Regions from separate parts of the Rhizobium sp. PP-F2F-G48 genome, predicted to be linked through region 2. Evidence: predicted binding sites of a transcription regulator. Region 2 holds the regulator's gene; the other holds the start of a gene.
The links. The regulator LexA, encoded in region 2, represses DNA repair genes until DNA is damaged. The targets are predictions, from matches to a motif close to TGTTCNNNNTGTGTTCNG.
Positions count from the first base shown of each region.

Region 1 (4,210 bases), 480 kb from region 2:
CATAACCGAGATCGACCGTCTCCCCGATGGTGATCTTGCCGGTATCCGGCGTTTCCTGACCCGTGATCATGCGGAACAGGGTCGTCTTGCCGGCGCCGTTCGGGCCGATGACGCCGACGATGCCGCCCGGAGGAAGCTTGAATGTCAGGTTGTCGATCAACAGGCGGTCGCCATAGCTCTTCGACAGGTTTTCGGCCTCGATGACCACCTGACCGAGCCGCTCGCCGACCGGAATGACGATCTGCGCTTCGCCGGGCTTGCGGTTCTCGGCTGCTTCCACCAACTCGTCATAGGCGCGGATACGCGCTTTCGACTTGGCCTGGCGTGCGCGGGGACTGGACGCGATCCACTCCTGCTCGCGGGACAGCGCCTTCTGTTTGGCGACATCCTCACGGCCTTCCTGGGCAAGACGCTTGGCCTTGGACTGGAGGTAGGCCGAATAGTTGCCTTCATAGGGAATGCCACGGCCGCGGTCGAGTTCCAGAATCCAGCCCGTGACGTTGTCGAGGAAGTAGCGATCGTGGGTGATCATCATGACGGCACCCGGGTACTCCCGGAGGTGCTTTTCGAGCCAGGCGATCGTCTCGGCATCCAGGTGGTTGGTCGGTTCGTCGAGAAGCAGGAGATCGGGCTGCGACAGAAGGAGCTTGCAGAGTGCGACGCGACGCCGCTCACCTCCCGACAAGCCCGCGACATCGGCATCGGCCGGCGGGCAGCGCAGCGCGTCCATGGCCATCTCGACCTGACTGTCGAGATCCCAGAGGTTCTGACTGTCGATGACGTCCTGCAGACGCGCACCCTCGTCGGCCGTCTCGTCGGAATAATTCATCATCAGCTCGTTGTAGCGCTCGAGCACGGCCGTCTTGTGGGCCACACCTTCCATGACGTTGCCCAGTACGTCCTTATCCGGATTGAGGTGCGGCTCCTGTGGCAGGTAGCCGAGCGTCGCACCCTCGGCGAGCCAGGCTTCGCCGGTGTATTCCTTGTCCAGACCCGCCATGATGCGCAGGACGGTCGATTTACCGGCACCGTTCGGGCCGAGAATACCGATCTTCGCATCCGGGTAGAACGAGAGATGGACGTTCTCCAGGACCTTCTTCGTGCCGTAGGCCTTGTTCAGCCCGGCCATGTGATAGATAAATTGACGCGCCATGCTCGATCAATGCTCCGCGGGAAATGGAATTTGGCCCGCTATGTAGGCGAATTGCGCCGGGGGAGCAATGACGCCCGCCCTCATTTCCACCCCGATGCGGAATTGAAGCGCGCAGGCCAGAGGACAGCCTAGAGCACCGAACGACGCGGCGGCTAACGAAGCTCGATCGCAGCGCCGGCCCGGCTCGCTCCCGTTCCCACCGTCCCGACCACCGCCTCGTTTCGAGACCGAAGTTGCCGTGACGATCCGGCGGCATCGAGCAGACCGGCACTGCAGCGCGAGCGGATGGGTGCCGCCCCAAGCATCGACGTCGCAAGATCCGATGCTTCGTCCATCGTTGCGGAGAGACCGATCGTCAGTCCCGTCACAAGCGTCCGATCGCCGACCTTTCGGCACTGAAGACGAACGCGCTCCCCGGCACCCGCCGCAAAATCCGTATCGAAGGCCGCCCTCACCTCGGCTTCGGTGATGTCCAGACCGACTTTGCTGCGAAACAAGGCGCCGACGGCCGAACGGTTGACGGCCTCGAGCAGGCGGATCTGAAGAGAGAAGTAAGCGTCCGGCTCGAGGGTCTGGCAGCTGCCGCTTCGCAACCACATGTGTCGGTCGAGGCCAGAGGCGACCCCGGGCATGGCGACAGCAAGCTTCGTGGCAAGCTCTGTCGGCAGCGGCACCGCGGGCAGCGCCAGCCAATCGCGCTTGCGATCCTGAGCCTGCAGAGCCTCGGAGACTTTGCAGAAGCTGTTGCGAACCGGCCAGAGGCCGGCGAGCGTCAAAGCTCGCGCATCGGCACGCTCCGACGTCTGCCCCAAGCATTCCGGGCGTTTGGCTTTCGTCTCGCAGAAAGCCGGCAACCAGCTGAGCCCGAGGACAGAACCGGTTCGTCCTGCCGCGGGCTTGCGATCCTGGCTCCTCGTCAGGTCAGAGCGATCGGCCGGCGCCGGCGGATTGGAGGACGCCGCGGGATTGGAGGACGTCGGTGCAGCGAGTGCTTGAGGCGCTTTCTGTACCGTTGAAGCCGCTGGAGCCGTCACCTCCCCCGCGTAGACGTCATCCGCTGAGCCCGCCACCGCCAACGCAAGGCAAACGGAGAAGAATAGCCCGAGGGAACGCAGGTTTCGGTAGAAACGCCATAGTCGCATCGGCGCGGAAAATGCACTCGGAACACCCAAAAACATCATTTCGACCTCCAGAACAAAACAAGATCAATGAAGGACTAAAACAGGATAAATGCAAGAACGAATTGTGCACGGCTCACAATTTTTTAGGGAATGCTCATATTGACATCTCCGTTCTGTGCCCGGATAGTGGCGGCGGGGATGGCTTCTGGAGGAGACGATCGTGACATTCGAGGAGAGGCGGCTGGCCAGCCCGTCCGGTGCGGATCTCGCGATCTATCACATGCCGGCAACGACGCCGGTGCGCGGTTTGCTTCTGGTCAATCACGGCGTGGCAGAGCATGGGCGGCGCTACCTGAACTTCGCCGTGTCGATGGCGGCACAGGGGCTCGCCGTCTATGTCCACGATCACAGGGGACATGGTGCGACGCGCAGTCCGGCGCATCTTCAGGGGAGATTTGCGCCCGATGGAGGTCTCGATGCCGTGCTGGAGGATGTGGCGGCGGTCCGGAATTGGGCGGCGTCGGATCATCCCGGTTTGCCGATCATCCTTTTCGGCCATTCCATGGGCGGCTTGGTCGCTCTGAATGCCGCGGAAAGAGATCCGGGGCTCTATGACGGTCTTGCCGTGTGGAATGCGAATTTTCATCCGGGCCTCGCCGGTCGGTTCGGGCAGGGCGTTCTTGCGGTCGAGCGGATGTTGAAAGGCTCGGATGTGCCGAGCCCGATACTGGCTCGCCTCACCTTCGGTGCGTGGGCGCGCTCGATCGCTGAGCGGAGAACCGATTTCGACTGGCTGTCCCATGACCCGATGGAGGTCGATCGGTATGTTGCCGATCCCCTTTGCGGATTCGACGTCACGGTTTCGCTCTGGATCGAACTGTTTCGTATGAGCTACGCCGGTGCGACGCTGGATCGTCTCCGTCGGCTTCCGCCGGACATGCCGGTCAACCTTGTCGGCGGCGGAGAGGATCCGGCGACCGAGAATGGAAAAGCCGTATCATGGCTGCAAACCCGGATGAAGAAAGCGGGCCTGCGGCAGGTAACCGCAACGATCTATCCGGGCGCACGCCACGACACTCTGAACGACACGGTCCGGGCGCGCGCTGAACAGGCGTTTTCCGCCTGGTGTCGCAGCGTCGTCGAGCGCTCGCGGGGTGCGCCAGACTAGGCAGAAGCAGGAGGCCGAAGCGCTTTCCGCCAAGCGCGCATGTCACGGAGGGCCTTCGGACGGAGGCCAGAGAGGGACGATACGAGAGGGACGGTCCTGAGGGGCGGTACTGAGAGGGCCATACTGAGAGGCACAGTGCGGAGCGAGCCGCCGAGCCCTCCTGGAGACATCGAGTTTACCCGCGGATATGTTGCGTCTGCTGGTAGACGGCGGTCGAGCGGGCGCCGGAGCGGCAGTAGCCGAGCATGGGGCGCTGGAACGTGTCGAGCGCATCGACCATCTTGTGCACGGCATCGGCGGTCACGCCAGCGGGGCCGACGGGAATATGCATCGTCTCTATGCCAAGCGCATGGGCGCGTTGCTCGATCTCGGCAAAGTCCGGCTGGCCGGGCTGCTCATGGTCGGGGCGGTGGCAGACGATCGACTTGAAGCCCAGGGCCTTGATCTGATCGAGGTCGGCTGCTGTAATTTGGCCGGTCACGGAATATTCGTCGTTGATCGGGCGGATGTCGTCCATGCTGGTTCTCCTCGACGCGCGGCGCGCCGCAAGCTTCGTTGTCGAAGATGTAGGACGCCTTTGCGGCAGAGGTCAATCAGGTCAGGTCCGCTTCCTCCGGGGCGACGATGCCGAACATCAGTTCGTATGCGATTGCGGCGCCCCGCTTGAGCATGAAAAGCGCGCCGCTCTCGGCAAGCGCTGGGCGCTTGGCGATGCGGTGGGATACGGGCTCGATGCTGACCACGTTCGCGTCGCCGCGCTGGCAACGC
Region 1 covers NZ_SLVH01000001.1:514,023-518,232, reverse strand. Annotated here, with positions in the region: gene ettA (energy-dependent translational throttle protein EttA) at 1-1,153, opposite strand, end outside; gene C8J36_RS02385 (ribonuclease) at 1,306-2,295, opposite strand; gene C8J36_RS02380 (alpha/beta hydrolase) at 2,495-3,442, shown strand; gene C8J36_RS02375 (TIGR01244 family sulfur transferase) at 3,618-3,959, opposite strand; gene C8J36_RS02370 (DUF4432 family protein) at 4,036-4,210, opposite strand, start outside.
Region 1: a site for LexA is predicted at 2,344-2,361, ahead of C8J36_RS02385 (ribonuclease). Genes of this name have one in related genera too.

Region 2 (4,210 bases):
GAGCCTAGTGCAATGCCAAAAAAGGAAAGCCGTCATCTCGGACAGGTGCGCGACAAATCGATTGAAAGTGATGAGGCCTTCGCTATTCTTCGATTAGCGTACTCGAACGGACGCAATCGAATTTCCTGGGGAGGAGACTGAACGACATGATCACAAAAAACTGCATGGCAGGCGCCCTCTTGGTGAGCGCCACCTTCTTGTCAAACCCCGCGCAAGCGGAAGATCTTGTCTTCACGCTGAAGAACGGTACGCAATCGGTTCTCACGCGATTCTACACGTCACCCGTCGGCGTCAGCGACTGGGAGAGGGACGTCTTCGGAGAGCAGGTGCTCAGTCCTGGCGAGACGATCGAACTGACGATCGCGGACGGACGCGACGTTTGCGACTACGACATGCGGTTCGAGTTCGAGGAGGGGTCAGACTTGGCGACGACTGAAGACAAGCAAAACCTGTGCGAGATGGGATCCTATACCATTCACGAATAGCGGACGCCGTTGTGCCGAAAGATGCCGGAATCAACAATAGTGGAAGCAGCCAGACAGACGTTGGGCTTTAGAGTGAGCTGGCTGCTCCAACTGTCGTCATGGGAACGCCATTGCCGAGATCGTTGTTGGCGTACTTGATCACGAGGATACTAAGGACGGATGCTAGCATCCCGACGAAAATCATTCTCATAGCGTGATCCTTTGCGCACGGTCTGCGCTTGAAAAGAGATGGTACGGCGCCATTGCCAGCGATCCTTTATCAGCGATCTTCAGTCGAAATCGCCGATCCGACCATGCTGCTCAAGAACGAGGGCTGGGCCGGCTTCGCCAATCGCTGTGTTGCCCCGCCTTGAGACGACTGCCGTGCCCGCATGTCCGCGTGCAAGACGACTGGCCAAAGCGCGGGCTTCATCGGCGGTCTTGATGCTCAATGGTCGATCGGATAGCGAAATCTCGCCTTCGCGATCGTCGAAGACCAGGACTTCAAAACTTTCCAATGTTCCCGGCATCTCGGTCTCCGCAGTGTTCGGCCGGTTAACGCCGATGTCCGCAAGCAGTTCCGTCTGCTTCTCCATCGTGCAGATTTCTCTGAAAAACGCGTGCCGCTGGATCTCGCGAGCCGAGTGCCTGCATCCGCTTCTCGTATCCTCTTCGCCTCCCCAACGGTTTCGAGAATAGCAATCCCCGCCTCCATCCTTGTCGAACGAAAGCAACAGAAAGAAGGCCGCACCATGAGAAACAAGCAAACCGCGCATTGATGAAATGCACGGCGCGAGGTCACTATCGAAGCGGACAGGACGAGGAATTCAGGACGAGGAAAACCGATGCTTGCCCTGGAGACCGACGCCTCCAATCGGCCACCCCTCGCCGGAAACCATATCCTTTTTACTGGTAGTGGCGGATCAAGCCGACAAGCTTTCCCTGAACCTTGACCCGGTCCGGTCCGAAAATCCGCGTCTCATAGGCCGGGTTGGCCGCCTCCAGAGCGACAGAGGCTCCCTTGCGGCGGAAGCGTTTCAAGGTCGCCTCTTCGTCATCGACCAAGGCCACGACGATCTCGCCCGGGCTGGCGCTGTTCGCACTCCGGATGATGACGGTATCGCCATCGAGAATGCCCGCTTCGATCATCGAGTCCCCCCGAACTTCCAACGCATAATGCTCGCCACTGCCGAGCATGAAAGCGGGAACGGCAATGTCATGCGTGTTGTTCTGGATAGCGGAAATCGGCACGCCGGCAGCAATCCGACCCATGACAGGAACGGAGACGCTGTTATCGTTTCCGACGCCAATGGCAGCCTTCGCCGGTGTTTCCGGGACAGAGGACGGGCGACTTCCCTGAATGACGCTCGGTGAAAACCCCCGCTTCGGCGGTGTCGACGCGAGATAGGCGTCCGGCAGCTTGATCACCTCGAGCGCCCGCGCCCTGTTTGGCAAGCGCCGGATAAAGCCACGCTCTTCGAGCGCCGTGATCAGCCGATGGATGCCGGACTTGGAGGCCAGTTCCAGAGCATCCTTCATCTCGTCGAACGATGGCGGAACACCCGATTCCTTCATGCGCTCATGAATGAAAATCAACAATTCCTGTTGCTTGCGGGTCAGCATGATCAAACGACTCCAAAGTCACGAAACAAAGCAAGAACAGTGTTATATGTTCCTCATGTGTTCTGCAAGTGCCATTCCGCCGAAGTGAACCGTTCATCGACGAAAAGGCGAATTCGTTCAGATGCGTTGCTTGCGGCGAGGTCCTTTCCGAAAGGACAGACCTTGAGATCAGCGTTCATCGCTCCGGCAATAAGAAACGCCGTCGCAAGCAGGCTCGCAACGGCGAAAAGGCTATTTGACACTCGGTGTCCAAGACGGAATCAGAACGGAATGTCGTCATCCAGATCGCGCGAGAAGCCACCGCTCGCCCCGCCGGTGCTGCCGCCCGAACGACCGCCGGACGACTGGGCCGGACGATCGAAATCGTCGCCATAGTTCGGTCCGCTGCCCCCGCCGTAATCCGAACTCCCACGGTTTCCACCACCACTACCGCCGCCGCCGTCACGGCCATCCAGCATGGTCAGCGTCGAATTGAAGCCCTGAAGCACCACTTCGGTGGAATAGCGGTCGTTGCCGTCCTTGTCCTGCCATTTGCGTGTCTGCAAGGCGCCTTCGAGATAAAGCTTGGCGCCCTTCTTCACATATTGTTCGACGACCTTGCACAGGCCCTCGTTGAAAACGACGACCGTATGCCACTCGGTCTTCTCGCGTCGCTCGCCCGAATTTCGGTCGCGCCAGCTTTCGGACGTGGCGATGCGCAGGTTCGCGATCGGCTTTCCGTCCTGCGTCCGCCGGATTTCCGGGTCCGCCCCGACATTTCCGATGAGGATCACCTTGTTTACGCTACCAGCCATCTCTTTGTCCTGTCTCCTGAAAGCGGCCCAACGTCCCGCAATGTGCGCAAAGCCTACGCTGTTGGATCTGGCTTTTCGCCCTCGACCCGCGGCAATCCACAACAGTTTGCAAATTTGTTCTTTATTTGTTCTAATTCTTCGTTATGATCCTGTCAACCATGCACGCGCCGGGCTTCCGATGCTCAACGAGCCTGCCCGGACCGGGACGTTCGAATTGCGGTTTCGCCCGAGGCCGGGTCGACATATGAAGTATTGATCTTAAGTAAGGGCTTCGTCCCCATACAGAGCGTTTGACCATGAGCGAATTCAAGACCATCTCGATCCGCGGTGCGCGGGAGCACAATCTCAAGGGTATCGACCTCGATCTCCCGCGCAACAAACTGATCGTGATGACCGGCCTTTCCGGGTCGGGAAAATCGTCGCTCGCCTTCGACACGATCTATGCGGAAGGGCAGAGGCGCTACGTCGAGAGCCTGTCGGCCTATGCGCGCCAGTTTCTGGAGATGATGCAGAAGCCGGATGTGGACCTGATCGAAGGTCTTTCGCCCGCAATTTCGATCGAACAGAAGACGACGTCGAAGAACCCCCGCTCGACCGTGGGAACGGTGACGGAGATCTACGACTATATGCGCCTTCTTTTCGCGCGCGTCGGTGTCCCCTATTCGCCGGCGACCGGGCTGCCAATCGAGAGCCAGACGGTGAGCCAGATGGTTGACCGTATCCTTGCGATGGAGGAAGGCGCTCGCCTGTACATCCTCGCGCCGATGATCCGGGGCCGTAAGGGCGAGTACAAGAAAGAACTCGCGGAGCTGATGAAAAAGGGCTTTCAGCGCGTCAAGGTCGATGGCCAGTTCTACGAGATCGCCGATGTCCCCGCGCTCGACAAGAAATACAAGCACGATATCGATGTGGTGGTCGATCGCCTGGTCGTGCGCGGCGATATTGCTGCGCGGCTGGCCGACAGTCTGGAAACATCGCTCAGGCTGGCCGATGGTCTTGCGATAGCCGAATTTGCCGACAAGCCTCTGCCCGAGAAGGAGACCTCGGCCGGCGGCTCCGCGAACAAATCGCTCAACGAGACGCATGAGCGGGTGCTGTTTTCGGAGAAATTCGCCTGCCCCGTCTCCGGCTTCACGATTTCCGAGATCGAACCGCGGCTGTTTTCCTTCAACAATCCGTTCGGTGCCTGCTCCACCTGCGACGGCCTCGGCAGTCAGCAGAAGATCGACGAGGCCCTCATCGTTCCGGAACACGATCGGACCCTGAAAAACGGGGCGATCGCCCCCTGGGCCAAATCGTCGTCGCCTTACTACAATCAAACGCTGGAAG
Region 2 covers NZ_SLVH01000001.1:997,005-1,001,214, reverse strand. Annotated here, with positions in the region: gene C8J36_RS04525 (hypothetical protein) at 165-485, shown strand; gene C8J36_RS04520 (hypothetical protein) at 755-1,060, opposite strand; gene lexA (transcriptional repressor LexA) at 1,371-2,087, opposite strand; gene C8J36_RS04510 (single-stranded DNA-binding protein) at 2,348-2,881, opposite strand; gene uvrA (excinuclease ABC subunit UvrA) at 3,178-4,210, shown strand, end outside.